Regions from separate parts of the Shewanella sp. SW1 genome, predicted to be linked through region 1. Evidence: predicted binding sites of a transcription regulator. Region 1 holds the regulator's gene; each other region holds the start of a gene.

Region 1 (7,615 bases):
TACTTTCAATTTGCCTCATTTACAGCGAAAATGCGCCCTAAGTTTTCACTCTGCACAGGTAAAATGTTACTTAATGTTTTCAACCTGGTTGCAGAATTGGCAGTATTGGCTAATTCGTTCGCACTTAGCTCACTCTTCGCCCACTTTTATCGGGGAGAGTCGATACGCAATCGCGCAATAGAGGCATCCCATAGGGTAATACCCGCTGCGATATGGGATAAATCCATTGAAATAAACGACAAAGACGATGATATTGCTCAAGACCTTCTGCCGCTAAACACGTTATTGTGCGTGAATAGCTAACGCAGTTGAACTTGACGAGTCGGATCAATCGCTCTAGCCTGCCGCAATTGTTTTGCTGTTTTCGGTAATAAACCACAGTAAGACATAAGCTAAATTGTCTGAAAACAAACTAATACTTGGCAGAAAGCCTATTACATATCATCTTTATCGCGTACCAAATTGTGCTATTCCAATCCCATCAATGGGGCGACAAAGACAATGCAAAAAGAGAGATAGACATGGTAGACAAATCACAACTGCGCCAATGGGGTTGTAAAGTTATCGACATTGAAAAGTCAGCCCTAGACAATCTTTATCAATATGTTGATTCGGCTGAATTTGCAGAAGCTTGCGAGTTGATCCTCAACTGCACAGGCAAAGTGATTGTCATGGGAATGGGCAAATCGGGCCATATCGGCAATAAGATTTCAGCCACCCTCGCCAGCACAGGAACGCCCGCATTTTTTGTGCATCCGGGTGAAGCCAGCCACGGCGATCTGGGTGTATTGGCCGATAACGATGTGATTTTAGCGATTTCAAATTCCGGTGAGTCGAGCGAAATCCTCACCTTAATGCCGGTCATCCAACGTATGGGCGTGCCCGTTATCGCGGTAACGGGTAAACCCGAATCGAATATGGCGCGATTATCTAAAGTGCATTTATGTATTGAAGTCCCAGAAGAGGCTTGCCCACTTGGACTAGCACCCACCTCAAGTACCACAGCAACCTTAGTGATGGGCGATGCCATCGCCATTGCGCTGCTGCAAGCGAAAGGCTTTACCCGTGATGATTTTGCTATGTCCCATCCCGGCGGTGCATTAGGACGTAAGTTGCTGTTAAAAGTCTGCGATGTGATGCACAGCGGTGATGACTTACCGCTCGTCAACCACGATATTTGCATCACAGAAGCCCTGTACGAAATCTCCAAGAAAGGCTTAGGCATGACGGCGATTATTGATGATCAGCGCAAACTGGTTGGTATCTTCACTGATGGTGATTTACGCCGCGTTATTGATGCCGAAGTGAATTTACGCACGACGCCCATTGCCGATGTGATGACCCGTAACTGCGTCACGATCACGGATAATGTATTGGCCGCCCAAGCACTGCAAGTGATGGACTCAAAAAATATCAACGGATTAATTGTTATCGATAAAGATCGCCATCCTATTGGCGCTCTTAACATGCTCGATATGGTAAAAGCAGGAGTCATTTAATGCCACAGCAAGGATTTTACGGCCCAATCAGTGATGATGTGTGGCAACGCGCGCAAAAGATTAAACTGTTAATCTGTGACGTCGATGGGGTGTTTTCCGACGGCCGTATTTACTTGAGCAATAGCGGCGAAGAGCTCAAAGCCTTCCATACCCGTGACGGTTATGGCGTGCGCTCACTCCTCACCAGCGGTTTCAACCTCGCCGTGATCACAGGACGTCAATCCAAAATCGTTGAAAACCGTATGACAGCCCTTGGTGTTACCCATATTTACCAAGGCGTAGACAATAAGTTCGAGCCCTATGAAGCATTGCTCGCACTTTATGGTGTCACCCCAGAAGAAGTGGCTTATATCGGTGATGATATTGTCGATCTCCCCGTGATGAATGTCGTCGGTTTAGCGGTCAGTGTTGCTGACGGCCACCCCTATATACGCCAACACGCCCATTTTGTGACTACGCTCAATGGTGGCCACGGTGCACTGCGTGAACTCACAGATCTGTTACTCCTAAGTCAAAATAAATTCACTTCGGCCCATGGAATGAGTATATGAGTCGTGTGACACTCGCGATTATCGCTTTTTTTGGAACCGCACTAGCGCTTTACTGGCAAGTGCAGAACAAACACAGCGGTGATTCCGATAACAGAGTAAAAGATCAAAATACCCCAGATTTCATCGTTGAAGATCTGCGCAGTGTTGAGTTCAATGAGCAAGGACTAGTGAATAGCCGTGTGACGGCGAAACACATGGAACATTATGATTCAACGAATCAAACTTTCTTTACTCAACCTGTTTATCTTGTTTATCCAGACCAAGGTAAAGCACAATGGCAGCTCAGGGCAGATCAGGGCAAGCTAAACAAGGAAACTGGCAAGGTTGTATTAGAAAATAATGTTATTATCGATGCCATTAGCCCAGAAGAACCGATTCAGACCTTGTCCACCAGTTATCTGGAACTCGATCTCAACACTATGATAATGACCTCTGACCGTACCATTTACGTCACAGGGAAAGATTTTAATATTCAAGGCCAAGGCCTTTATGCCGACCTCAACGCGCAAGAAGTGCAATTGACCAGTCAGGTAGTAGGAACATATGAAGCAAAATAACGTATTACTTGCCAGCCTAATGCTAATTATGAGCATGAGTGCTTTCGCGAAAGTCGGCGACTTAAAGCAAGAAGTCAAAATTAAAGCTGTGAGCCAAACTGCGGATATCAAAAACAACCAGATCATCTTCTTTGGTCCAGTGGAAGTTACCCAAGGCTCAATAAAAATCCAAGCAAATGAACTGCGTGCATTTTCCGCTGAAGGTGAAAATAGCAAAACTTTGGTCGCCACAGGCAACCCTGCTACGTATAGCCAAATATTAGACGATGGCCGTCCTGCATCGGCGAGCGCGAAAGAAATTCGTTACGATATGGCGAGCCGCACCTTAACACTGAAAGGTATGGCGTCATTAGATCAAGCAGGTAGCCAAGTTACAGGCAATTTAATCCGCTATAACATGATTCAACAGAAATTGATGGCCGAGAGTACTGGCAGTGGTGACGATCGCGTGATCACTATTATTCAGCCTGAAAACTATCAAGATGATGCTAAATCAGACGCTCCGGCGGATAAACCTGTAAAAAAGCAGGACTCTAAATGACCCAAATCACCTTAAGAGCACAAAATCTGGCGAAAAGTTACAAGAGTCGCCAAGTGGTTAAAGACGTCAGTCTGACGGTAAAAACCGGTCAAGTCGTTGGCCTACTCGGTCCAAACGGTGCAGGTAAAACCACGACATTTTACATGGTTGTCGGGCTAGTGAAGAGCGATAAGGGACATATCTTTATCGACGATGATGATTTAACCGCAGATCCTATGCATCTGCGTGCCCGCAAAGGCATAGGTTACTTACCGCAAGAAGCCAGTATCTTTCGTAAGCTAACTGTTCATGACAACATCATGGCCGTACTGCAAACTCGTAAAGAACTTAAAAACGAAGAACGAGAAGAAGAACTAGAACATCTGCTCGAAGAGTTTCATATCACCCACATCCGTGACAGCCAAGGCATGTCATTGTCGGGTGGCGAACGTCGCCGCGTCGAAATTGCGCGGGCTTTAGCCGCTAATCCTAAGTTCATTTTGCTCGATGAACCGTTTGCCGGCGTCGATCCTATTTCGGTTATCGACATCAAGAAGATTATCGAACAACTCAAAAGTCGCGGCCTTGGCGTACTGATCACAGACCATAATGTCCGCGAGACATTAGATGTATGTGAACATGCTTATATTGTGAGTCACGGAAACCTTATTGCCGAAGGAACTCCAGCAGAGATCTTAGACAATCAGCAAGTTAGGGCAGTGTACTTAGGTGAACAATTCAGGCTATAGTTAATCGAGCGAAGCCAATGGAGGCAATTTATACCGCCATTGGGCTTCACTCAAGATAATAATAAGCGACCTCATCCAACAATAATAACGTAGGGATCAGCGGTAACATGAAAGCGTCACTCCAGCTCAAACTGGGTCAACAGTTAACCATGACGCCACAATTACAACAGGCCATACGTCTGTTGCAACTGTCGTCATTAGAACTGCAGCAAGAGATCCAGCAAGCATTAGATTCTAATCCCCTTCTCGAGCTGGAAGAGGATCAATTCGACGCCACTAAAACCCCTGTAAACCAAACGCTATCCGATACGGATTTCAGTGAATCTAGCACTCTGCCACCAGAAAAAGACAGCTCCACCATAGACACGGCAGAGTCGCTAACCAAAGAATCCATGCCCGATGAGCTCCCCATGGACACCACATGGGATGAAGTGTTTACCGCCTCCCCAAACTCAGGCCCCGGCGGCAGTCGTGAAGACGATATGCCCTTCCAAGGCGAGACCAGTGAAGGTTTGTACGAACACTTAGAATGGCAAAAAAACCTCACGCCGTTTTCTGAAACCGATTTAGCCATTGCCACCGCCATTATTGATGCCATCGACGATCAGGGCTATCTCACCCAAAGCACTGAAGAAATTCTCGAAGCCATGGGCAATCCTGAAGTTGAGCTTGACGAAGTCGAAGCCGTACTCAAGCGTATTCAGCATTTTGATCCCATAGGCGTTGCCGCCCGCGATTTAAGTGAATGCCTGTTGATCCAACTGTCGCATTTCGCCGCTGATACTCCCAACCTAGAAAACGCCCGTATGCTGATCAAAGATCATTTAGATCTGATCGCCGCCCGAGACTTTAGGTTATTGATGCGTAAGACTAAATTAAAAGAGGATGAATTAAGGGATGGTATAGCACTCATCCAAACCCTCAATCCTCGCCCAGGTTTGTTGATCACGCCCAATAATGACGAATACGTTATCCCAGATGTGTCTGTGTCGAAGAAAAATGGCCGCTGGGTCGTTGAGCTTAATCCTGACTGCATGCCCAAAATCAATGTAAATCAACATTATGCTTCTATGGCACGCAGCACAAAAAACCAAGCCGATAGCCAATTTATTCGCGGCCATCTGCAAGAGGCTAAATGGTTTATTAAGAGTCTAGAAAGCCGTAACGACACTTTGCTTAAAGTTGCTAATTGCATAGTGCAATATCAGCAAGGTTTCTTTGAGTACGGTGAAGAAGCCATGAAGCCTATGGTGCTTAACGATATTGCCGAAGCGGTAGAAATGCATGAGTCCACCATCTCACGGGTCACAACTCAAAAATACATGCATACCCCTAAGGGACTTTTTGAACTAAAATACTTCTTCTCTAGCCACGTCGGTACTGACGATGGTGGTGAGTGCTCATCCACAGCAATCAGAGCCTTTATAAAGAAACTGGTGGCAGCGGAAAACCAGAAAAAACCATTAAGCGATAGCAAGATGGCACAACTTCTGGCAGAACAAGGGATCAACGTAGCCCGCAGAACCATTGCGAAGTACCGAGAGGCTATGCTTATTCCACCTTCTAATCAGCGTAAAAGTTTATAACCTACAGTGGATATCGGAGGACGTTTCTATGCAAATAAACCTAAGTGGACACCATGTCGAAATTACCGAATCGTTACGTGCATATGTAGAAGAAAAGTTTTCAAAACTTGAACGCCATTTCGAACAGATCAATAATGTGCACGTTGTGCTCAATGTTGAGAAAATGCAACAAATTGCTGAAGCGAGAATAAACCTCATAGGTGGTGAAGTTTTTGCTACTTCAGAGCATGCTGACATGTATGCCGCTATAGACGCCCTGATTGACAAGCTTGACCGTCAGGTTATTAAACACAAAGAGAAGTTAACAAAACACTAATAATGGAACTTTGTACCATACTGCGGCCGGAGTGCACTACCTGCGCCACTCCGGGCAGCAAGAAAAAGGTACTGGAACTCATCAGCGACTTAGTCGCTGCCCAGTACCCGACCCTCTCATCTCAAGAGATATTCGAAAGCCTAGTGGCGCGCGAAAAGATGGGGAGCACAGGTATAGGTAACGGCATCGCCATTCCACATGGTCGACTAGCCGATATAGATCAGCCCATTGCCATACTAATTAAGTGTGAAGAGCCGATAGCATTTGATGCTATCGATAAGCAACCTGTTGATATTTTATTTGCACTACTGGTGCCTGCAGACCAATGTCAGCAGCACTTAAGTACCTTGTCTTGCATGGCCGAAAAGCTGAGCGACAAGCAAATATTAAAGCAATTACGCAAGACGCATGATGAAACGGAACTCTATCAGGTAATCACTGGATGAAACTGGTCATAGTGTCGGGCCGCTCAGGCTCAGGCAAATCTGTCGCCCTTAGGGTACTCGAAGATCTCGGCTATTATTGTGTCGATAACCTTCCCTTGCCATTGATTGGCAGTTTGCTTGAGCAACTCAAAGGCAGTAACGATCTCGTCGCCATCAGTGTCGACGTGCGTAACATGCCTGAGCAGGATAAGGTCTTAGTGAAACAACTCGCTAGCCTACCTCCAGATACTGAGTTAACGAGCTTCTTCCTTAACTCCAGCGATAAAATTCTGCTCAAGCGTTACAGCGAAACCCGCCGTTTGCATCCTTTGTCGAAGAGCCGAGTCTCTTTGCAAGAAGCGATAAAGCTGGAGGGAAAACTGCTCGAGCCTATGTCAAAACTGGTCGATCACTACATAGATACGTCGAATTTGAATATCTATGATTTAAGCGACCAAGTCAGACAAATTCTCCTTGGTAGTGTCGATAAAGAACTCGTGATCAACTTCGAGTCCTTTGGCTTTAAGCACGGAATGCCCACCGAAGCCGACTTTATGTTCGATGTGCGCTTCCTGCCCAATCCCCACTGGGAGTTGGCACTGCGACCATTGACTGGTTTAGATGAACCCGTAGCTGAGTTCTTAAATCGCCAACCACTGGTCAATAAGTTCATCTGGCAAATCGAAAATTTACTGGAGACTTGGCTGCCGCACCTCGAGCGTAACAATCGCAGTTATTTAACTGTGGCCATTGGCTGCACAGGTGGACAGCACAGATCGGTTTACGTCGCAGAGCAATTGGCAAAACGCTTTAGTAACGGTAAACATAAAGTTTATGCCCGTCATCGAGAGCTCAATAATGCCAAAGCTTGAGCGTCAGATAACCATCTGTAATAAGCTCGGTTTACATGCCCGTGCCGCCACTAAGTTGGTGGTACTGGCTTCCGAGTTTGATGCGACCATCACCTTAATCCAAGGCGATAAACAAGCATCGGCCGCCAGTGTACTTGGCTTACTGATGCTTGAAACTGGTATGGGTAAAACCATTAAGCTGATCGCCGAAGGCCCAGATGCAGAGCCGGCTCTCGATGCCATTTGTGCCTTAATCGACGCTAAGTTTGACGAAGCCTGTTAGTTTCACTTCACACTAAGCACTTCATCGTTAGTTTCACTTCATGTCTAGTTTAAAAAACTTGCCATTCACACATGGCAAAACATTTGTCGCTCGACGATACAAGCCACTGGCGATTACACTAGCGGTCATTGCGCTGGCGCTGGCCTTAACCTTACCTTAGCCGTCTTAATCTATGTCATCGACTGACGCTTAGTCACCGCTAAATCCTAGCCCAACACTAAGATCTCAAACCAATTTGCCGCACAATGGAGGACAAATGCCCGTAGATAATGCAGAAA
Region 2 (7,615 bases), on a different contig from region 1:
GAGCGTTTGTCGACGGGTTTACGTATCAATAGCGCATCTGACGATGCTGCGGGTCTGCAAATTGCTAACCGCATGAGCGCTAACGTTAAAGGTATGGAAACGGCTTCACGTAATATCTCCGATGCGACCTCTATGCTGCAAACTGCTGATGGTGCGTTAGAAGAGTTGACGACCATTGCTAACCGCCAAAAAGAATTGGCCACTCAAGCGGCGAACGGTGTGAACTCGACAGCTGATTTGAAAGCATTGGATGATGAGTTTCAGGCGTTGATTAAAGAGTCAACTCGTATCATGGGCAAGACTACCTATGCGGGTAATGATTTATTCGCCACATTAAGTACTGGTACTGGTGTTAAATTCCAAATTGGTGCTGGTACTACTGAAACCTTAGATGTTTTAATTGCAAAACCTGCGGATGTTGGTGGTGATCTAACTTCAGCGGCGAATGCGACAGCGGCAATAACAGCCGTTGATACATATATTAAAGAAGTGGGCACGGCCCGCTCTACCTTAGGTGCTAACATTAACCGTCTTGGACATACTGCAGCTAACCTTGCCAGTGTGACTGAAAATACCAAAGCCGCCGCAGGCCGTATTATGGATGCCGATTTTGCGGTTGAATCTGCCAATATGACGCGCAACCAATTATTAGTTCAAGCGGGTACAACAGTACTGTCTTCAGCTAACCAAAATACGGGTTTAGTCATGGGGTTACTGCGCTAATTACAATTAATTAGTCAGCTAGTCAGTGTTAGTTTTAATGCCAGTGAGCGTAGCTTGCTGGCATTTTTTATGGTGTTTTGAACATGCCATTTCAGTCTAGTTTTTACAGTGCCATACACTCTATTTTTAAATATCGATTTTATTTTAGTTGTGTGCTGTTGCCGTCGCCTTAGTTAGTTATCCCTGAGTTCAGGTCTACCCCAAATGCTCGTTATTTTCTGGAGAACTACATATGTTAGGTGTTCATACTAATTACGCTTCAATTGTTGCACAAGGTGCTGTTAACAAAAGCAATAACCTACTAACTAACGCCATGGAGCGTTTATCGACTGGTTTACGTATCAATAGCGCATCTGATGATGCTGCGGGTTTGCAAATTGCTAACCGCATGAGTGCTAACGTAAAAGGCATGGAAACGGCTTCACGCAATATTTCTGATGCGACCTCTATGCTGCAAACCGCTGATGGTGCGTTAGAAGAATTAACGACCATTGCTAATCGCCAGAAAGAATTGGCTACTCAAGCATCTAACGGTGTTAACTCAACTGATGATTTGAAAGCATTGAATGATGAGTTTAAAGAGTTGAACTCAGAAATCACCCGTATTATTGACAATACAACGTATGCGGGTAATAAACTATTTGAAGCTACAGATGGTGTGCTAGTAAAGGGTACTGGAGTTAAATTCCAAATTGGTGCTGGGACATTAGAAACAATGGATGTTAAATTAGCCGCTATTGATAAAACTGTTACTGGTGACTTAGCTACTGCAGCAAATACCGCTATTGGTGCTGTAGATACTTTCTTATCTAAAGTTGGTACTGCCCGTTCAACCTTAGGTGCCAACATTAACCGTCTTGGCCATACTGCGGCTAACCTTGCCAGCGTAACTGAAAATACCAAAGCCGCTGCAGGCCGTATTATGGATGCCGATTTCGCGGTTGAATCAGCCAATATGACGCGCAACCAATTATTAGTCCAAGCGGGTACAACGGTTCTGTCTTCTGCTAACCAAAATACAGGCTTAGTCATGGGTCTACTGCGCTAATTACAGTTAAGCCAGTCAGTTTAGTTTTAATGCCAGTGAGCTTAGCTTACTGGCATTTTTTATGGCGTTTTGTACATGCTATTTAAGTCTGCTTTTATAGTGGTGATCCCATCTATTTTTAAATAGGTTTTAGTTGTGTGCTGTTGCTGTCGCCTTAGTTAGTTATGGAGCGATGCTGAGATTCAGGCATCGCCAAGATAACCGTTATTTTTCAGGAGAACTGATATGTTAGGTGTTCACACTAATTACGCTTCAATTGTTGCACAAGGTGCTGTTAACAAAAGCAATAACTTACTAACTAACGCCATGGAGCGTTTGTCGACGGGTTTACGTATCAATAGCGCATCTGATGATGCTGCGGGTTTGCAAATTGCTAACCGCATGAGTGCTAACGTAAAAGGCATGGAAACGGCTTCACGCAATATTTCTGATGCAACCTCTATGCTGCAAACCGCCGATGGTGCATTAGAAGAATTAACGACCATTGCTAACCGCCAAAAAGAATTGGCCACTCAAGCGGCGAACGGTGTGAATTCTGCTGATGATTTAACTGCGCTGAATGATGAATTTGTACAGTTAAACGATGAAATTACACGCATTGTTGAAAACACAACCTATGCGGGTAATAACCTGTTTAAAGATGCGACTGATGGCGTACTTATTAAAGGTGTTGACTTCCAGATTGGTGCTGGAATAGCAGAAACACTGAATGTGAAGTTAGGCGCTATTTCAACAACTGTAACAGGTGACTTAACCACTGGTGCTACTGCTGCAATTACCGCTGTTGATACTTTCTTAGCCAAAGTGGGTACAGAACGTTCTACACTAGGCGCCAACATTAACCGTCTTGGCCATACAGCGGCTAACCTTGCCAGCGTAACTGAAAATACCAAAGCCGCTGCAGGCCGTATTATGGATGCCGATTTCGCGGTTGAATCTGCCAATATGACCCGTAACCAATTATTAGTTCAAGCGGGTACAACAGTACTGTCTTCAGCTAACCAAAATACAGGTTTAGTCATGGGGTTACTGCGCTAATTTTATTAAATTAGTCAGTGTTAGTTTTAATGCCAGTGAGCTTAGCTTGCTGGCATTTTTTATGGCGTTTTGAGCATGCCATTTCAGTCTGTTTTTATAGAGGTGATCCCATCTATTTTTAAATAAGTTTTAGTTGTGTGCTGTTGCTGTCGCCTTAATTAGTTATGGATCGATGCTGAGATTCAGGCATCGCCAAGATAACCGTTATTTTTCAGGAGAACTGATATGTTAGGTGTTCATACTAATTACGCTTCAATTGTTGCTCAAGGTGCTGTTAACAAAAGCAATAACTTATTGACTAATGCTATGGAGCGTTTGTCTACGGGTTTACGTATCAATAGCGCATCTGATGATGCTGCGGGGTTGCAAATTGCAAACCGCATGAGCGCTAACGTAAAAGGTATGGAAACAGCATCACGCAATATTTCTGATGCGACCTCTATGCTGCAAACCGCTGATGGTGCGTTAGAAGAATTAACGACCATTGCCAATCGCCAGAAAGAATTGGCTACTCAAGCATCAAACGGTGTTAACTCAACTGATGATTTGAAAGCATTGAATGATGAGTTTAAAGAGCTAAATGATGAGATCGAGCGTATTGCTACCAAAACGACTTATGCAGGTAATGACCTTTTTACCAAGCTTACAGATGTAACTTTCCAGATCGGTGCAGGTAAAGATGAAATTCTGAACGTTAAACTTACAGCGCTTACGGCAGACATTACGGCTCTTAAAGCTGGCGATTTAGAAGGCACCCCGAATGATGCAATTAAGTTAGTGGATGATTTTATTTCTGCAGTTGGCACTAAACGTTCAACCTTAGGTGCCAACATTAACCGTCTTGGCCATACAGCGGCTAACCTTGCCAGCGTAACTGAAAATACCAAAGCCGCTGCAGGCCGTATTATGGATGCCGATTTCGCGGTTGAATCTGCCAATATGACGCGCAACCAATTATTAGTTCAGGCGGGTACAACAGTACTTTCTTCAGCTAACCAAAATACTGGCTTAGTGATGGGTCTATTGCGTTAATGTTATTGGGTAAGTGATGTCATTGGTCACAGCTAAAATGCCAGTTAGTTGCGCTGACTGGCATTTTTATTTTAGCCACGGTTTATGTATTGGTCGGTAGTCGCTAAACCCGAGATTGAAACCTATAAGGTTCATGTTTTAGTGGGTAATTTTCGATAACACAAAGTGGAAGATAGTTTTCCTGTTTAAGTGTTTATGCGGAAGTTTTTAGCTGTGTTCGGGCCAGTTAATTATTTAAATGTCTTTAAAAACAGCAGCTTGTTTTTGGCATGCGTTTTGCTGTAGAACGAGTGGAGGTAGTCATGATTTCAGGTATGAATGCAGCACAATTTGCTCAGCAACTGATTGGCGCAGACCGCGCAGGTAAAGATACGCTTTACAAAGGCAAGCTAACTGCCAGTAAAACACAGTTAGATGCCTATACGTTGCTTGAAAATAATATGAAGAAAATGGCCACTAAGTTGAGTGAAATGGGTGGCAATGCAACTAAAGGCAAAATTGCTACGGTTACGGGCGAGAATGCGACCGCTACAGTTAAATCTGATGCGCCAAAGGGCAACTATGATTTGAGCGTGCATAAACTTGCGCAAGCACATCAACTGACTAAAGCCTATTCCTCTGAAAGTGAATTGTTGCCAACGTCGGGTATTATCAGTATTCAAGTCGGTAGTGATCCGACTAAGCGTATGGAAATTGATTTGGCAACGGTTAATGGCGGTGCGGCTATTTCTGTGTCTCAGTTACGCGATGTGATCAATAAACAAGTGGGTAATCCTGGTGTACAAGCGTCATTAGTGCGCACAGGTAACCAAATCGAATTTATGCTGTCTTCAAAGGAATCGGGTGTCGCGAATCAAGTGAAGGTAGAGTTTAACGGTGCCGATTGGGGCATGACAGAACGTCGTGCAGCACAAGATGCGGAACTCACATTAAACGGTATCAGTATTACCAGCAGCAGTAACTATCTAGAAAATGTTGTTGATGGTGTCAGCCTCGAATTAGTCAAGGTGCATGCGGCTGGTGAAAGCAGCATGATTAAAGTCACAGACGATTTTGAAGCGAATAAGAAAACGGTTAAAGATTTTGTCGATTCATTTAATTCTTTAATGACACAAATCAACCAACTTACCCGTTCTATGGGCGTTAAAACCTCTGATTCGAGTTCTTCGGATAAAGATAAAGATAAAGAAGACAAAACTACCGCTGTGAGTGAAGCGCAAATTGGTGTGTTGAAGGGGGATACCTCTATTCGCCTTCTCCAGTCTAAATTACGTGATTCTGTATTTGCAACGGCTGCTAACGGCATGCGTTTGTCTGATATCGGGATTGAGATTGGACGAGACGGAAAACTAAAAATTGATGATGCTAAGCTAACTGACAGTTTTAAAAGTGATCCCGAAAAAGTGCAAGCCATGTTTACGGGTGAAGGTAGCTACGTCAAGAATGTTGAGAAAACATTAAAGCCTTTTACGCAGTTCAATGGCTATATCGATCAAAAACAAGAAGCGTTAAATAAGCAGATTAAAAGTGTGAATGACAGTATGGATCGCCATAACTATCAAATGAATCAAAAGTATCAGATTTATTTAACCCAGTTTACGGCAATGGAATCCACCATTAACCAGTTTAATTCTGCAAGTCAGTTGTTTTCATAGGAAGCAGTAAAAAATGTTAAATGAGTACGATCCATTTAATGCCTACAAGCAAACCGCTTTAGATGCACAAGTAGCGGCAGCAACAACCCATGACATGGTGCGTATGCTACTTGATGGTTTATTGGAAGAACTAGAGCGGACCGCTGGCCATATGGAATACCAAAGGTTTGAGGCGAAAGGAATGAGTATCCATAAGTGCCTTAATATCGTGCATGGCTTGGACTCTATGCTTGACCTTGAAAATGGTGGTGAGGTTGCCGTGAGCTTACATCGTCTCTATGACTTTTGTAGCCGTCAGCTTGTCAGCGCCAGTGTCGAAAACAGTGCTGAAGCGCTAGTTCCAGTGACTCAGGTGATTACCAATGTCAGAGAAGGATGGACAAATCTCAATTAAGCAGTGGGCGCGTTTTGCGAATGCTTTACGCCAATATGCAGATGCTCAGGATTGGGAAAGCGTCCGAAAAGTGAACATCGCTTTGATCAAAGCCCTGCAACAGGCAGGTGAGACTCATGATATTGAGCAGAAATTGGCACGTGCAGAATTAAAGCGGGTTCATTCCCAAGTGCTGCAAGAGTTGATCTTGGCTCGTGATGAATTAGCCGCTGAAATGGGCCGCTTTAAGGCGCAACAACCAGGTTTAGCAGCCTATCAATTAACACAAGTAAGTGGAGCTTTGGATGATCTCTGATCTTCTTTCAACTCGTCCTGTTGGCACAAATACCAGCTTGACGACTAAAGTGACAAGTGCAGTTGATCAAGATAAATCTGAGTCATTTACCTTGTTGGCATTCCCTATAGGATTGCCTGCGGAATCTCTTCCGCTAGAGAGTGCTATGTGGACTCCGAGTGCAGAAAAAGCTCTAGGCAATGATGCTGATACCTTTTTAAATCAATATATTAATAGTGATTTTTCTGACTCAGTGCCTTTTGCACCCGTTGCTTCTTCTGTTGTATCAGTTGCTGCTCCTGTTGTACCAGGAGTATCTCCGTCACTGTTAAATACTGAGATTAACTCAGCACCTATTAGTCAAGATGGCTTAGCCGCTACGCCTCAGAACAGTCTCGTTTCACCGACTGCTGTCGCGCCGTTTGTTCCTGTGATTTTTCCTGCGGAAACTGTTAAAGCGGATCCGATAGGTCGAACTCCAGCGTCTTTAATTGGGCTCTCAGCCACAGATCAAAGAGGAACGCTATTTAGTTCAGGGATGACCTCATCTATGGCTCTTGCAGGAAGTCGTACTCAGCCTGTGGGCATGAGTGGCGAATCCTTGAAAATGAGCGGCGTATTTACGCAGGATTCAACGCTGGCAACTTTCTCTGGGGATTTTGAGCATTTGAAATCTGACTCGTCAGTGTTTCAGCGTGTGTTGGCAGAACTGAGGGGGCATGAAGTTAAAGATATTAATGCGATAGGATCTCAGCAGGTTGCGGGTACGCAGGCTGCAAGTGCTACTCAATGGGGCCCTGTATCCCTCACTCCCATGGCTTCTTTAGCGCAGCACTCTCAGGAGATCCTTACTCCCTTAAGAGAGCATCTTCGTTTCCAAGTCGATCAACATATTAAGAAAGCCGAATTAAGGTTAGATCCGCCAGAACTGGGCAAGATTGAGCTCAATATTCGTTTAGAGGGCGATCGTTTACAGGTGCAAATGCACGCAGTAAATCCTGCGATTCGAGATGCATTGCTCAATGGTTTAGAACGCTTGAGAGTGGATTTGGCAATGGATCATGGCGGTCAAATTGATGTCGATATTGGCCAAGGAGAATCGCAACAGCATCAACAGGAAACTGCATTATTCTCCTCGTCGATAGCGGCTGAAACTACAACGGATAATGTAGTCGATGTGATGGCGAGAGAGAAATCCCAATTAGATTTATTGGCTTAAGTGCCGGAGTCGTTTCATGGCAATTTTAAAATCTCGTTTAGTAAAGATCATTTTAGCGTTACTTGTGCTCATTAGTTCGACCGCAGGTGCATTTTGGATTGGGACAAGTAGTGGAGATTGGAAGCTAACAGAATTCTTTGCTTCCGAACCTGAAGTCGAACCTGTACCAGTTGCCAAGTTTTACCCCTTAGAAAAGTTTGTGATATCGATTCCTGGGGATAAGTATCCCCAT
Region 3 (7,615 bases), on a different contig from region 1:
CGGATACCGTCAAGAAACGGATTACCCGTTGAGCTGGTTGATGAATTCGTCGTAACGGCATTTGACTGACTCTTATTTTGAGCCGTCTGCGCCGACGCTTGGTTAATTTGATTAATGAGGCTCACAGCTTACCTCCTAAGTAACACATGTTATTTACCCATCCCAAGTGTTTGTTGCAGCATAGACTTAGCTGCTTCAGCGACTTGAACATTCATTTGATATGAGCGCGAAGCAGAAATCATATCTGCCATTTCTTCCATGACATTAACATTCGGTTTATAAATAAAGCCATCCGCATCCGCCATTGGATGATCGGGCGAATATTCTTTCAGTAGTGGTTTATCACTTTCTACAATGCCTTTTACTGCAACGCCTTGAGAAGCTTGTTGCTGACTTTGGGCCTTAGCCATTTCGGCTTCAAAAATGGGATGACGAGAACGATAGGTCTTATCTACACTACTCGAGACGGAATCCGCGTTAGCTATGTTGCTCGCGGTGGTGTTTAGCCTGACCGATTGAGCAGACATTCCCGAGCCAGCAACATCAAATATGCTAAATAAACTCATGATTAATCCCCTCTCAACGCTTTCTTCATGCCACTAAACTTACTATCTAAAAAACCTAGCGACATTTGATATTCAAGTGCATTTTGCATGAATGCCGATTGTTCCTGTTGGATATCAACAGTATTACCATCACCGGTATCGGGTTGATTCGGCACACGGAACTTAACAAATTGCCCAGTCAACTCCGCAAGCCCAAAATGCTTATCTGGCTCTTGCATTTCAAGACTATTTCGCTGCTGTTGGCCTCGAGCGGCCTGCATTGCCGCAGAAAAATCAACATCGCGGGCTTTGTAATGTGGCGTATCTGCGTTAGCGATATTGCTTGAAATAACTTCAGCCCGCTGCGCTCTAATACCGAGAGTGTATTGATGCACACCCAGTGCATTATCAAAATTGATCGCCATAAAATTGCCTCCTCGTGTTCTCACGAAAATAAAGCAATTCATGTGCCAACATCAGGAAAATTTTGAGAATAACAACAAGGATGAGCAAGTGATGGGTAAAAAATTACCGACAATTGTCGGTAATCTTCTTTAGAGCGGCTGAGTTAAGTCTTTTTCTGGTAATAAATGCCAGGGTTACAACGAACCATATCAAACTCGTCCGTTAAACCAGCGATAGATTCTGATGCACCGAGAAATAAAATCCCTTTGGGATTGAGAGCGGCAGCGAATTGCCGCAAAATTTTTGCCTTTGCCTCTGGTGCAAAATAAATCAGCACATTGCGGCAAAAGATAATGTCGAACTTGCCAAGCAGACTATAACTCTCAAGCAAATTATGCGCTCTAAAGTTCACCAACCGCTTCACATTATCCTTTAACTTCATATTGCCAGAAGGTAATGCATCAAAAAACTGACGCTTACGTTCTTCAGATAAACCACGCGCTAATGCCAAACTATCGTACTCGGCATTTTTGCAACGTTCCAACATGGAAGGAGATAAATCCGTTGCTTGAATAGAAGCACTACCAGCCAAGGCACCAGGCTTCTTCTGTTGATACTCAAGAATAGTCATAGCCAATGAGTATGGCTCTTGGCCTGACGAGCAAGCCGCAGACCAAATTTTAAGCGGACGCCCCAGACGACTGTATTCAGGTAGTAGGACATTATTCAACAACTCAAATGGATAACGATCACGGAACCAAAGGGTTTCATTGGTCGTCATAGCATCGATCACTTCAGCTCTGAGCGCACGCTCAGTAGGCTTCATCGAATGCTTAACCACATCAGATAAGGATGGCAGGTTATATTTGCCCATCAAAGGAGCAAGACGACTGCGCACAAGATATTGCTTATTTTCACCCAGTACGATGCCGCTGTGTTGCTCTAAGAACAACCTAAATTGATTATATTCAGCCTCAGCGAGTGATTTATTTGGCACATTCACATCCTAAATCCTATAGCAAGCACCAAAATCAGTGCGAAACCATCATGTTATAAAGTCGAGATTATAGCGTAAAGCGTATCTAGGTACTAACCTACAGCAATTACAAACTTAAATGCTTATTCACAGCAGCGGCCAGTTCGTCAGGATTAAACTTAGCGATAAAGTCATTAGCACCCACTTTTTGAACCATTGCCTGATTGAATACACCACTTAACGAAGTATGCAGTACCACTTTAATATGCTTAAGCTTAGGATCATCTCGGATTTCAGCGGTCAAGGTGTAGCCATCCATTTCAGGCATCTCAATATCAGAGATTATGAGGGGGATCTCATCGGCCACATTATCCATCTCTTTGGCGATCTCTTTAAGCTTGTCTAATGCTTCGCGACCATCTTTTGCGGTATCAATTTGTAAATTCAATGACTCAAGTGAACGAATAATTTGCTTACGCGCCACGGCAGAATCATCAATAACCATAATATGGTAATGCTGAGTTCTGTCGAGGGTCAGTTTTTCATTGGCTTCTTCACTGATAGCCGTTTTAACCGGTGAAATCTCATCTAAGATTTTTTCCACATCGAGAATTTCAACTAATTCACCTTCAATTTCAGTCACAGCTGTCAGATAAGAATAACGACCAGCACCTTGCGGCGGAGGCATAATCGCTTCCCAATTCATGTTGATGATCCGCTCAACAGAACTGACCAAGAAGCCTTGAACACTGCGGTTATATTCAGAAATAATGATGAAACAGTTTTCAGTGCTCGCTAAAGGTTTCCCCCCTGTTGCCGCACTCAAATCAATCACTGAAATGGTTGTTCCACGAATATGAGCAACACCCTTCACATAAGGATTAAGTTTAGGCAAAGTGGTCAGTGGTGGACACTGCAGTACTTCTTTCACCTTAAACACGTTAATCCCAAACCGTTGACGACCGTTTAATTTAAAAAGCAGCAATTCTAAACGGTTTTGTCCAACGAGCTGGGTTCGTTTGTTGACTGAATCAAGAATACTCGACATAACTCTGCCTTGTTGTTCTGTTTATGTTCGGCCCTATAACTCAGTTGAGTATAGGCATATTAATTGCTTACGTCTTATCTATCGATAAACATAGTCGAAACTGAGTCAATCTTCTGACAGTGATGTAAATTATTACAGTGGTCAGCTTCGAACTTAATAAAAGTATAGGTGCATTCTGGCGTTACAAGCTAGTCTCTTCATTATGAAAGTAAATTTAGTCTGTTTTTTTAGTCTTTTCACCCTCTTCATGCCCGCTTTTGCGAGTGCAGAGCCTATTGTCCCCACCGTATCGGCAATCTCAGAATTAGCTAAAGCGCTTATTTCAGAAAAAATATCCGTTCCAGAAAATGCCAAAGTAAATATTTCGCCACAGATGGTTGACGCAAGAATGCTGCCGTCACAATGTTCGTCTCCAATGAAAGTTGAACTGGCTAGCGATAGGGAAATTAGCCGTAATAACACCTTAAAAGTCAGCTGCGATACACAAGACTTAGCTTACCCTTGGCAAATCTATATCTCGGTTCGGGTGGATATCTTATTCCCCGTTGTTGTCTCAACCGAAATCTTAGCACCAGGCGAACTCATCTCTCCTAGTCAAGTAGAAGTCCGTTACATTGAACAAAATAGCTTGAGAGGTGCCGAATTCGATGACCCGAGTAAATTGGCTGGCGTGCGAGTAAAACGACGAGTAGCAAAAGATAATCCCATATTAAGCAACAACTTATGCTTCGTTTGTAAAAATGATTCGGTATCTATCTACGTTCGTTCTGGCTCATTCGAGCTCAAAACAGTAGGCGAAGCCCTACAAGATGGCAATAAAGGTGATCGGATCAGAGTCAAAAATAGCAGTTCAAACAAAGAACTAGATGCTATAGTCACAGGCATTGGCGAAGTTGAAGTAAGAATGTAAAATAATCTAAAGCTTTTTTGTAAGCTGCCGATACCCCAGTTAAGAAATCCCGTACACACGACGCTGGAGCCTAAAATGGCAATTGATATTAGCAAACTCAACACTGCAACGACTGCGCAAGTTCGTTCAGGCGCAACGAAAACGAGCAGCGATCAATCTGCTCAAGTTGCTACAAAATCGACAACACCACAAAGAAGCGACTCAGTGGTCATTACGGCCCAGGCACAACAACTTCAAGGAGCTCAGACTAAAATGGCTAGCCTTCCTGAAGTTGATCAAAAGAAAGTAGCCGAAATCAAACAAGCTATTGCCGAAGGTCGCTATAAAATTGACCCTGAAAAGTTGGCTGCCAATATTGCAAGTTTTGAAGCCGAACTTAATGACTTAAATAAAGAGTAACTATGACTGAAATAGCTAAACTGGTAGATCTACAACACGCCCATTTGGCTGTTCTTAAGCAAATCATACTCAAGGAAAAAGGCGCTTTGGTTGACCAAAACGCCGATTTACTGCTTTCCCTTGCTAACGAAAAATCGCAATGTCTGAAAGAACTAAAGACTAATGATGATATTCTGGCAAACCACAGTGATAAATCGCGACTCACTCAGCAAGTCGAACTCGTGCATAAAATGGCCGAGATCAAAGACGCATTGACTGAATGCAAAGAATTAAACGAACAAAATGCCAGTTTAATTGAGATTAATTTAGCGAGTTTAAATCGCTTTGCTCAAGCTTTACAAGCCAGCAGAAACGCCTCCAGCCTCACCTATAACGATAAAGGCAAGACCTCGACTATCTCAAGTTTAGGCAATGATTTAAAGGCCTAACAAGCGCATCACTCCCACTTAGCATTCCCTTTTCTAAGCTCTGATTAGATATTAATGTCTTGTACAAAAAGAAAAGCCGCGTAAATACGCGGCTCAATACATGCTGTTGAACATACTCTCAAAAACGCTAGAAATACGTCACTTCCTTCACTCGTTGTGGACGGTTCTGTTGTTGATAAAGCGCCCAAACCTGTGAAAAATCAAGTTCTAACTCAGTGACATAATGCTCGCCTGCTGGATAACTCTTAACGACTCGTGCGCCGCGGATCACGCCAGAAACTGACGCTTTGACATTATCGTCCGTCAACATCCAATCACTGACACTGCTGTTTGCCGTTATTTTCTGCCCATAAACTTGTTCCGCTAATTCACGATAAGCCACAATTTTTGATGCCTGCATAGCCATCAACACTCTTTGTGATTGCTCTTTAGCCGGTTGAGTCGCTAACGGCGCATATCCTATAGCCGTTAACTTAGGAAAACTCGGTGGCGGCACATCTTCCCATTGCACATATCTATCTTTAGCAGCGCAGCCAGTTAGCATTAGCCCCGTGATAAGTAATAAAAGGTAGTGTTTCATTTTCCATCTCCTAAGACACGCACTTCATTCATGCCTGGACTCGCCTGACGATATAAGATGCCATTTTGTGACACAATTTGCTCCGAAGGCTGCATGTAGTTTGCCAACTCTTTTTGAGTCACAAAAGTTTGAGATGCCGATACCACGCGATTGTTACTAATGTTCACAATCCGAGTATTGATCGCCATACCATTGGTTACTACGCTCATAGTCGAAACGACAAGATGCTCAACAGGAAGATCTTTCGACAATTTTTGCCAATCTCGCGTCAAAATAAAATCCCCGTCAGATGTGACTCTCAAGCCATCAGCTAAGTTTAAATCCACCACATTAAACTGAAAGCTATGGAGCGACGTCATTAATCCTTGCTGTAACTGTTGCGCTAACGCATTAGTGCCATTCAAATCGCCCACTAATACTGGTGTTGCAACTACGATAGGTTGATCAGAACGCAAAGCATCATTTTGCTTAACAAGCTCAGTCACTATTCGCTGTGCTAAATGGTTAATCACTGCCGTTGGCGGCAACCCATTGCCATCCACTAAACTCGGTTTGGGCGGCGTAACCGGTTTAGCTACACATCCACCTAACATTATCAATGTTAAGGGAATAATCACACGCTTTAGCATTGGATTTACCTCATCTATGGGTGCATTGGCAGTCAAGTGACTCACTTTCTAAGCTTCAAATTTTTAATGAGTAACAAAAACCAGCAATCTTTGGACCAATATTAACCTCAGTCCGACAATATTCTTCTATTACGCAGTATATCGACTGTAACAATGGAAACTTTATCAAAAGTTCTCATACTCAGGCACGAAATTTGCTTTATTGACATATTAGATTAAGAGTCAGAAAACTGGCTCGATTGGTAATATCGCCATTAGCTTAGCGATAAGGATTGAATTGATGCACATACCAGGTTCAGCTTCGCTCATCATTTTGAGCCTTTTACTACTTTCTTTGCCCACCAGAGCCGAATGGATAGAAGCCAGCGGAGAAGCAACTATTATCAATGGTAATACAGCTCAAGCAAGGGAAGAAGCAATTAATCAAGCAGTTAGCTATGCGACATTAAGCACAGGTATTCAAATCTCCAGTGAGCAACAAACCTCTAATGGTAACCTCACACAAAATAACTTTGCGATAAATCGCAACGCCCAAGCCATAAACATTCAACTCGTTAATGAACAAATTCAGGGAAATAAAATATATGTATCCCTACGCCTCGATCTAAATGATGATCCAACACAACAGTGTCCTAATGGCCAATTAAAGGCCGCTATTTTAATACCTCAAACACAAATAAAAGATCGTTCTCAGCTTAGATATGGACAACTTTCAGGCTTTGAAGAGGTCATTTCAGAGGCGTTAGGGAACACTATAGAAGATTACTCTTCAACTGGCTTTAGTCACATCCATGCTAACGAGCGACTCGATATTGAACAAGACCTAGTGGATATTCGCGGTTATCGACTCCCAAGCTGGCTCAGTGAAATTACCGACAGCCAATATATTCTTCAACCGCAGATCATTGATATATCGATAGAGCCTGTACAACCCACCTTCTTAGGATTTTGGGATGAAGCTCCGCTAAGGCAATTTCAATTCAAACTCAGCCTCTATCATGGAATCAGTGGCGAAGAGGTCTGGAGCAAAAGCTACAGCACATCGGCCCCATGGGAATTTGAAGAACAGGCTATCATTGCTCCCAACAGTAATAGATTCTGGCGTTCCTCCTATGGAAAAAGTATTACTCAATTAATATTGCAAGCTACCCGAGATTTAGACAGCACACTTAATTGCAGGCCATTACTTGGCCAAGTCGTTAGCCGACAAGCAGACAGGATTATATTAAATCTAGGCCGTAAACATGGCATTCGTGTCGGTGATAAATTCCAAGTAATATTACAACAAAACTTACCCGATAGACTCAATGAAATGCGCGCCGTCGCGACCAAAAGTCGTGCAACGGTAAAAATTGAGCAAGTAAGCGAAGAAAGCGCCACCGCAGTACTTGTAGACCAAAATGCAGCCTACAATGTACAGATAAACGACATAGCGCTCAAGATTTAAGCAACTAAATCATAAGCCTTTTAATCAAAGATAAAACCAGTATAATCACTGTCGTCTCTTCATAGCTCAACAGGATAGAGCAGCCGCCTCCTAAGCGGCCGATCGGGGTTCGAGTCCCTGTGGAGAGACCATAAGTCACTTTTTATATATTAAATTCAATAATTTACGAAAAACCAAAAATCCTGTGCCGCCTATGTGCCGCCATAGGAATGACGTTTTTTAGAATTTTTTTTCGTAACATTTTCAAA
Region 4 (7,615 bases), on a different contig from region 1:
AACACCAAAAATAGCAGTATTTCCCGCCGCCACTTGACCAGCTACATCTTCAGCAACCACTAACTGACGTTGATACTCTTTACTACTATTCGCATGGCTAAAGTCGATCATGATGTTGTCGGCAAGCTTTGCTTTTAACAATTGCTGGCTAATCTCAGTGACATGCGGCGTGCTATAATTGGGCTCGCGGCCACCCCGTAAAATAATGTGGCAATCAGGATTGCCCTTAGTCGAAACGATCGCCGAATGGCCCAACTTAGTCACAGATAAAAAATGGTGTGGTGCATTGGCAGCACCTATCGCATCAATAGCAACTTTGATCGTGCCATCAGTACCATTTTTAAAGCCGACCGGACAAGAAAGACCCGAGGCTAACTCTCTGTGTACTTGAGATTCTGTCGTACGGGCGCCAATGGCTCCCCAGCACATTAAATCAGCCATATATTGTGGGGTGATCATGTCAAGAAACTCACCCGCGGTTGGCATACCGCTGTCGTTCAAATCCACTAATAATTTACGGGCGGTGCGTAAACCATCATTGAGTTTAAAGCTGTTATCCATGTAAGGATCGTTAATCAGCCCCTTCCAACCCACTGTGGTTCTTGGTTTTTCAAAATACACTCGCATCACAATTTCGAGTTGATCTTTATAACGTTCACGCAGTGAGACCAAACGCTGTCCATATTCCAACGCAGCTTTGGGATCGTGGATAGAACAAGGCCCAATCACCACTAATAGACGATCATCAGACTTAGCCAGAATATTATGGATACTATTACGCGCATTAAACACAGTCGCAGAGGCTTTTTCGGAAGCAGGAAATCGTTCAAGAATCGCGATAGGTGGAAGTAACTCTTTTACTTCTTTAATGCGAACGTCATCATTTTGGTAATACATAATTTTACTGCTCCAACGCTGGTGTTTTAGGCTATTTCTATCGCTGCGATAAGGGATCTCAACTGCAATACTGAGTTCAATTTATCGAGTCTCAAGCGCCAATGCAACCAAGTTGTCTCCATTTCAAAAAATCAAATATAACTTATTGTTTTAATATATTTTAAAAAAATCAAAATTCAAATATGCCAGCTAACTCACAGCCTTGATGAACAAAATCGAATATGGCGGATAAAAAGGAATAAACATATTTACTGCAAGTGTATTTAGGTGCCCTATATTAGCAAGCAAAGATGTTTACCCGTAATAAGCTTAATTGATGGCCAGCTCTCTATAGAAAAGAGCGGGCAAATGCTAATGCTGTAACATGACTTGTAACTTGCTCTGATAGCGTTGACGCTCTGACTCATCTCGGCTCAAAGCCAAGGCTTTATCCATATTCAGTTTGGCACGCTTTTCGTCCCCCAGCGCCCAGTAGGTTTTAGATAAACCGAAGAAGAACTCATGACGATAATCCGCTTTTGCCAACGCCCTTTGATACCAAGCCAAGGCCTCGTCGTATTGATGCTCATCATAGGCTTGCTGCCCCATGTCATAGTAATAATAGGGATTACGTATTCGCGCTAATTCAAGCACTTTATTAATTTCGGCCCATTCATCAAGCCGCCCCTGCTCCCCTAAAATCAAGGCTAAGTTATAAAGCGTTGTCAGATTCTTCGCATCAAACTTGAGTGCATAGCGATAAACCTGTTCAGCCCGCTTTTCATCACCTTTATGCCGGTAAATAATGGCGAGCGTGTTGAGTGAAGGCACAAACTGGCCGACTTTTAAACCCGCTTTAATCAAGGCATAGGCCCTGTCTAAATCACCGTTCACCAAAGACTCTGCCGCCATGTTGTTGTAAAACATACTGATTAAGGTCTGCCGATCCACTTGGGTTTTACCGTATCCCCGTAGAGCTCGCTCTGGCATAAAGTCCACTAAAACTGCGGTAGATGACACATAAACTGAATGTGCGTTTTCAGGTGGAAGTAAGCGTAAATTCACATGCCCATTGATTAAATAGAAATCACCTTGCTTATCCCATACGGGTTCTATCGCAATATCTTGATACTCAGCACTCACATTCAATATGTCCGCTAACGCAGAAGTCATGACCACTAAAGACATGCAATTACCTGCCCTTTGGGCATAGGTTTCACGGGCAATTTGGGTCAGATTATCTTGATATCGAAAATCAATGTTAGCGCTATTGGTTTGACTCGCATTGATATAACTAGCTAACCATTCATTGGCTAACATGTTGTTATTGTGTGACAAAGTGTATATCCCATAGCGACGTTGTACATCTGTCACGACCTCGGGTGGCAGATAAAAGATATCCGCAACAGAAGGAATATCGGCCACAGGGGTAAACAGTGAATCGGCAAGTAACGACTCAAGATCCGACGGATTAGGCTCAATGGTCGTCGAGCTACAAGCAAACAATTGACTGAATACAACGCTCAAGATCGTACTCAAGTATACGGCTCGGAATAGTTTCGACATACGTCCTCCCACACCATTAGCTCCTATTTGAGCTTATTACAAATGGCGAAAAAGACGACATAAAATGGTTACAAAAAATGATAATCGCGATCGATTGAAAATAATCGCAAATAATTTAACGAATTAACTATTGTGAAGGTCGGTCAACTTCTATGTATAACTCACGCTGCTGATAATGATACGGCCGATAGTTATGCTCTCCACAGGTAAAATGTCGATAGGGTTTCATGACCGTAACGCAACCTGAGGGTAAAGCCTGCAGAATTTGGATTTGCTGCTGGCGACGAAGCGACTCCTGCCATTCAAAATCCTTGAGCACTTGATCACGCACGGCAAAGGCATCGACAGGCTCACTTGAGCGATTAACGATCACTTCTCCTGCAAAGGCAGAAACCGATATCCAGCCAGAAATGACGATAAGACTTAGTCGCGAAAATTGACCTATTGTTTTTATATTCAAGCTCATAGAACACTCCTTAATTTATGCAAGAAAACAGAATTGCTCAGTAATTAAGCTTATGACCCTGTGCTTAAACTTCAATCACAGTGATTACCCATAAAAAAGCAGAGCCTAGGCTCTGCTTCACTATCCCTCGATCCAAGCTAAGCATCAAGGTGAATCACGCGTTAATGTGCAAGTTTAATCAGCCCGCATTTTTGACCGTAACAAACTCAGGATAGGCATCAATACCGCAGTCAGAAGCATCCATACCGTTGTATTCTTCTTCCTCAGTCACACGGATCCCCATGGTTATCTTAATCACATACCAGACAGCAAATGATGAGCAGAACACCCAAGTGAAAATGATCGCTGCCCCCGTCAACTGTCCGGTAATAGTTGCATTGGCATTGGATAATGGCACACACATTAAGCCAAGGAAACCAGCCACACCGTGTACTGAAATCGCACCGACGGGATCGTCGATCTTAATGCGATCTAAGCCCACAATCGAGAACACCACCACGCCGCCCGCCACTAAACCAATCACACCCGCCATTAACAATGAAGGCGAGAGAGGATCTGCCGTAATCGCCACTAATCCAGCCAAAATACCGTTAAGGATCATGGTCAAATCCGCTTTGCCCCAAATCATCTTACACACGATAAGAGCTGAGATGGCACCAAAAGCCGCTGCAGTATTGGTATTCACAAACACTTTCGCCACTGAGCTTGCATTCGCCGCATCCGACACCATTAATTGCGATCCGCCGTTAAAGCCAAACCAGCCCATCCAAAGAATAAACATACCTAAGGTTGCCATTGGCAAGTTAGAGCCTGGAATAGGATTCACTTGACCATTAGGCCCGTATTTCCCCTTACGCGCACCGAGCAATATTACGCCAGCAATCGCCGCGGTCGCCCCCGTCATATGCACAATACCGCTACCAGCAAAGTCTACAAAGCCCAGTTTAGCGATAAAACCTTGGCCCCAAGTCCAATAACCTTCTACTGGATAGATAACCGCTGTCATCACCACAGAAAAGAACAAGAAAGCCCACAACTTCATCCGTTCCGCCACAGCACCAGAGACAATTGACATCGCCGTTGCCACAAATACAACTTGGAAGAAGAAGTCAGATTCTAATGCATGGCTCGCATCTGCTGATTGCGAACCAATTAAGGTGCCAATTGACGGTAACCAGCCACCTTCAGTGTTATCCACATACATGATGTTGTAGCCAACCAACAGATACATCACACAGGCAATCGCGTACAGCACAACGTTCTTAGTTAAAATTTCAGTGGTATTTTTAGAGCGAACTAAACCCGCTTCTAACATAGCGAATCCCGCCGCCATCCACATGACTAAAGCGCCAGAAATCAAAAAGTAAAAGGTATCGAGTGCAAAGCGTAGTTCAGTGACTGTGCCGCCTAATTTCGTTAATTCTTCCATTGTCAGCCCCTTATAGCGCTTCAGTATCAAGTTCACCCGTACGGATACGGATAGCATGTTCTAAATCAACGACGAAGATCTTACCGTCACCAATTTTCCCCGTATGGGCCGCAGTGGTAATCGCCTCAATCAACATGTCGAGATTTTCAGCCTTAGTGGCAATTTCTAGTTTTACTTTTGGCAAAAAATCCACCTGATACTCGGCGCCGCGATACAACTCTGTATGCCCTTTCTGACGGCCAAAACCTTTCACTTCGGTCACCGTCATGCCCTCAATACCAATTCCGGCGATAGCTTCACGGACATCATCCAACTTAAACGGCTTGATGATAGCGCTGACTAGTTTCATCCTGACCTCCAAAAAAACGCGATTGTTATTAACTTGTATCAAAGGTAATTCAATCATTAGGCCAACAATTTAATCTATTGATTATTATTGGTTTAAATTGTTTAACACTATTTTTTAAGGTTAAAAATGCACCATAATCGAGCACTAACTGGTGCGATGCACTCTTTTAGTGAGCAGTTTAAGTGCGACAGCTATTCGACCTTAGGCCTATTGGTAACAAGGTTAAATTAGGGTCTACTGGGGTAAGCGTAAAACGAGATGAAATCTGAGCATCACAACACAAGCTCTTAGACAAAAGCGAAGATCATCACTAAGACAATCATCAAGCGCAAAAGGAAGGCCCGATGTTAAAACCAGAAGAATGTGTTCTCGTTATCGTCGATGTGCAAGGAAAACTTGCACAAATCATGGATAACAGTGACAAGCTGCATCAACAACTACAGACCTTAATCCAAGGCGCACAATTATTTGAAATTCCAATACTCTGGTTAGAACAGCTACCCGATAAACTCGGAGCAACTAGCCCTGAGCTGCAAACCTTACTTGCGAAAACCAGCTCACCCATTGCCAAGCAGCATTTTAGCAGCTGGCACTGTGACGCGTTTGCAAAGGCATTAACTAAGACGAATCGCAAACACGTCATACTGGCGGGTATTGAAACCCATGTGTGTGTTTACCAAACCTGTTGTGACCTTATCGAACAGCAATATTCGGTGCATCTCGTCGCAGATGGCGTCTCGTCACGCAGTGCTGAGAATAAACAACTCGGGATCCAAATGATGACGGCCAGAGGCGCCCTATTAACTAACGTGGAATCGCTATTATTTGAATTACAACATCAAGCCCAAGGCGAGCGGTTTAGGGCATTATTAAAACTGATAAAATAGTCTTAAATTTATTTAGGGTAAAATAATAAAGGTCACATTAACTTGTGACCTTTATATTAAAAAATCGTTAAATATATTAAATTAGAAACGACCAGTCAAACCTAAACCAATAAATACACCATCAGCATCTGAATCTAATTCTCTAGCTAACTCAAAGTTTGCAGAGAAGCTATCAGACAGACGTAACCAATAAGCGGTTTTCAATACGAAAGTATCGTCATGACCATCATCGGTATAGCCTAGACCAACAGACCATGACTTAGTCACATACCAATCAGCACCTAAATTGAATGTGTCGTCAGAATCTTGATGTGTCCAGTTTGCGCTCAAATTAACACCTGTAGTTGATTGCAGTGCAATAAAGCTACGCACTTTTAAACCGTATGACTCTTCGATGCTATCGCTGCCATCGTTATAGAAAGCAGATACTGCAGAGCTATCATTGAAGTAATAACCGACTTCTGCACCGTAAGTGTTCCAGTCAAAACTGCCGATTTCAGAACGTTGATAGTTAGCAGCAATAAACCATTTAGAAGCAAATACATAAGTGCCATCAACACCAATGGTATCTAAATCTGATTCATCATAATTGCTGTAATTAACGCCAACATTAGACGTTTGAGCTAAAAATCCATTAAGCGCATAAGGACCTTTAGTTTGGTCAACTGGGCTAATGTAGTAACGATAATTCGCGTTCCACAGACCATCGCTGAACTCTTCAGAATTTGCGCTATATTTTAGGCCTGCTTCATGCTGATATGGATTATCTTGTGCAGCAGCGGCATTAACACTTACGAAACCTAATAATATTGCTAGCGCGGTAATTTTTTTCATCAAAGTATTCCCTTATATGATTATAAGCTAGGAGTAAAAGATGAAGATAACGAAGAAACAATCTCAGTGTTGCTTATTCCATTATCATTAATATCCATTTAAATTTAAACGAACCTGCTCTCCTAGCGGCGCACACCTTAATGCAAAAAATATAGAATTGAAATAAAAATTTAATATTTACACTTTAATAAAGGATATAAAAAAGCTCCTTATATAGGAGCTTTTTATTATTTTGAAGTCTACTTAAGTATTATTTATAAGTGGCTTCGCGTTTTTTCGCTTCTTCATCCCACTTAGGTAACATGTCTTTCTTGAATGCTTCTTTCTCTGCATTCATTTTATCCATGTCCATACCTAATGCTGCTTGTGCCTTAGCTTTGGTAGAGATATCAGGAATAGCGATTGGATCTGTGATGCCTTTTTTCGCTAATAACTGTGCTAACTTAACTCGGGCATCGGCCGCTTTATTCACTGAAGTACCTAAAACACGTAGGGCTTCTTCAGGAGCATGAGCAGCAACACCATGGGAGGCAATTGCTAAATCCCAGCGCCATTGAGCATGACGGATATCGGTCAAGATAGGCTTCATTTCAGCTTCAGTTGCACCCAATTCCCACGCTTTAGCAGCTTCGAAGTGCGCTTTGACTAATTGCTCTTCCGCTTTCAGTTTCATTTCTTTAACTTTAGCTTTACGCTCATTAGTGACGCCAACTAAGAATTCTTTCGTTTGGCTATGGCAAGTTGCACAGGTTTCTTCGAAACGGTCAAATGGATTACCCACTTTATGATCGGTAAATTTCTTACCTTCAGGGCTAGTCACTTTTGGCATATGGCAGTCAACACAACTGACATTATTTTTACCATGAATACCCAGTTTCCACGTTTCATACTCTGGATGTTGCGCTTTTAACATAGGTGTTTTAGACAGGGCATGAGTCCAATCGGAGAACTCGATACCGTCGTAGTAAACTTCCATCTGGTCAACAGTTATGCCCATATCCCAAGGGAATTTGACGAAACCTTTTTTGTCTTCTTTTTTCTCAAAATAGTATTCAACGTGGCACTGACCGCACACCATAGATTGCTTGTCTTTCTTCGAAGCTTTATCAAATGGCGTACCGATAGCATCCATTGCACGGTCTACATAAGGACGAGAGATCCGCAGTTTTGGTGAGCCTTTTTCATGACAATCACCACAGCCAATGGTG

What was found. The regulator sigma-54, encoded in region 1, starts transcription at its own class of promoters, with help from an activator protein. The targets are predictions, from matches to a motif close to GTTGGCACGNNNNTNGNNT.
Region 2: a site for sigma-54 is predicted at 4,105-4,123, ahead of fliD (flagellar filament capping protein FliD). Genes of this name have one in related genera too.
Region 3: a site for sigma-54 is predicted at 6,102-6,120, ahead of L5M71_RS22485 (flagellar assembly protein FlgT). Genes of this name have one in related genera too.
Region 4: a site for sigma-54 is predicted at 4,734-4,752, ahead of L5M71_RS04685 (P-II family nitrogen regulator). Genes of this name have one in related genera too.

The regions. Positions count from the first base shown of each region.
Region 1 covers NZ_JAKKSG010000015.1:128,471-136,085, forward strand. The annotation lists gene L5M71_RS14745 (KpsF/GutQ family sugar-phosphate isomerase) at 522-1,499, shown strand; gene kdsC (3-deoxy-manno-octulosonate-8-phosphatase KdsC) at 1,499-2,050, shown strand; gene lptC (LPS export ABC transporter periplasmic protein LptC) at 2,047-2,607, shown strand; gene lptA (lipopolysaccharide transport periplasmic protein LptA) at 2,594-3,148, shown strand; gene lptB (LPS export ABC transporter ATP-binding protein) at 3,145-3,876, shown strand; gene L5M71_RS14770 (RNA polymerase factor sigma-54) at 3,984-5,462, shown strand; gene hpf (ribosome hibernation promoting factor) at 5,491-5,778, shown strand; gene ptsN (PTS IIA-like nitrogen regulatory protein PtsN) at 5,781-6,224, shown strand; gene rapZ (RNase adapter RapZ) at 6,221-7,075, shown strand; gene L5M71_RS14790 (HPr family phosphocarrier protein) at 7,062-7,337, shown strand; gene mgtE (magnesium transporter) at 7,594-7,615, shown strand, end outside.
Region 2 covers NZ_JAKKSG010000023.1:50,672-58,286, forward strand. The annotation lists gene L5M71_RS18690 (flagellin) at 1-723, shown strand, start outside; gene L5M71_RS18695 (flagellin) at 956-1,771, shown strand; gene L5M71_RS18700 (flagellin) at 1,997-2,809, shown strand; gene L5M71_RS18705 (flagellin) at 3,035-3,841, shown strand; gene fliD (flagellar filament capping protein FliD) at 4,144-5,496, shown strand; gene fliS (flagellar export chaperone FliS) at 5,510-5,890, shown strand; gene L5M71_RS18720 (hypothetical protein) at 5,859-6,185, shown strand; gene L5M71_RS18725 (flagellar hook-length control protein FliK) at 6,175-7,383, shown strand; gene fliL (flagellar basal body-associated protein FliL) at 7,400-7,615, shown strand, end outside.
Region 3 covers NZ_JAKKSG010000037.1:10,856-18,470, forward strand. The annotation lists gene flgD (flagellar hook assembly protein FlgD) at 1-125, opposite strand, end outside; gene flgC (flagellar basal body rod protein FlgC) at 150-566, opposite strand; gene flgB (flagellar basal body rod protein FlgB) at 569-970, opposite strand; gene L5M71_RS22450 (CheR family methyltransferase) at 1,114-1,953, opposite strand; gene L5M71_RS22455 (chemotaxis protein CheV) at 2,054-2,974, opposite strand; gene flgA (flagellar basal body P-ring formation chaperone FlgA) at 3,177-3,884, shown strand; gene flgM (flagellar biosynthesis anti-sigma factor FlgM) at 3,960-4,283, shown strand; gene L5M71_RS22470 (flagella synthesis protein FlgN) at 4,286-4,711, shown strand; gene L5M71_RS22475 (LPP20 family lipoprotein) at 4,839-5,291, opposite strand; gene L5M71_RS22480 (FlgO family outer membrane protein) at 5,288-5,920, opposite strand; gene L5M71_RS22485 (flagellar assembly protein FlgT) at 6,201-7,367, shown strand; tRNA gene L5M71_RS22490 (tRNA-Arg) at 7,423-7,498, shown strand.
Region 4 covers NZ_JAKKSG010000004.1:1,091-8,705, forward strand. The annotation lists gene aroG (3-deoxy-7-phosphoheptulonate synthase AroG) at 1-897, opposite strand, end outside; gene L5M71_RS04670 (tetratricopeptide repeat protein) at 1,249-2,442, opposite strand; gene L5M71_RS04675 (hypothetical protein) at 2,570-2,908, opposite strand; gene L5M71_RS04680 (ammonium transporter) at 3,087-4,337, opposite strand; gene L5M71_RS04685 (P-II family nitrogen regulator) at 4,348-4,686, opposite strand; gene L5M71_RS04690 (hydrolase) at 5,031-5,573, shown strand; gene L5M71_RS04695 (putative porin) at 5,655-6,407, opposite strand; gene nrfA (ammonia-forming nitrite reductase cytochrome c552 subunit) at 6,658-7,615, opposite strand, start outside.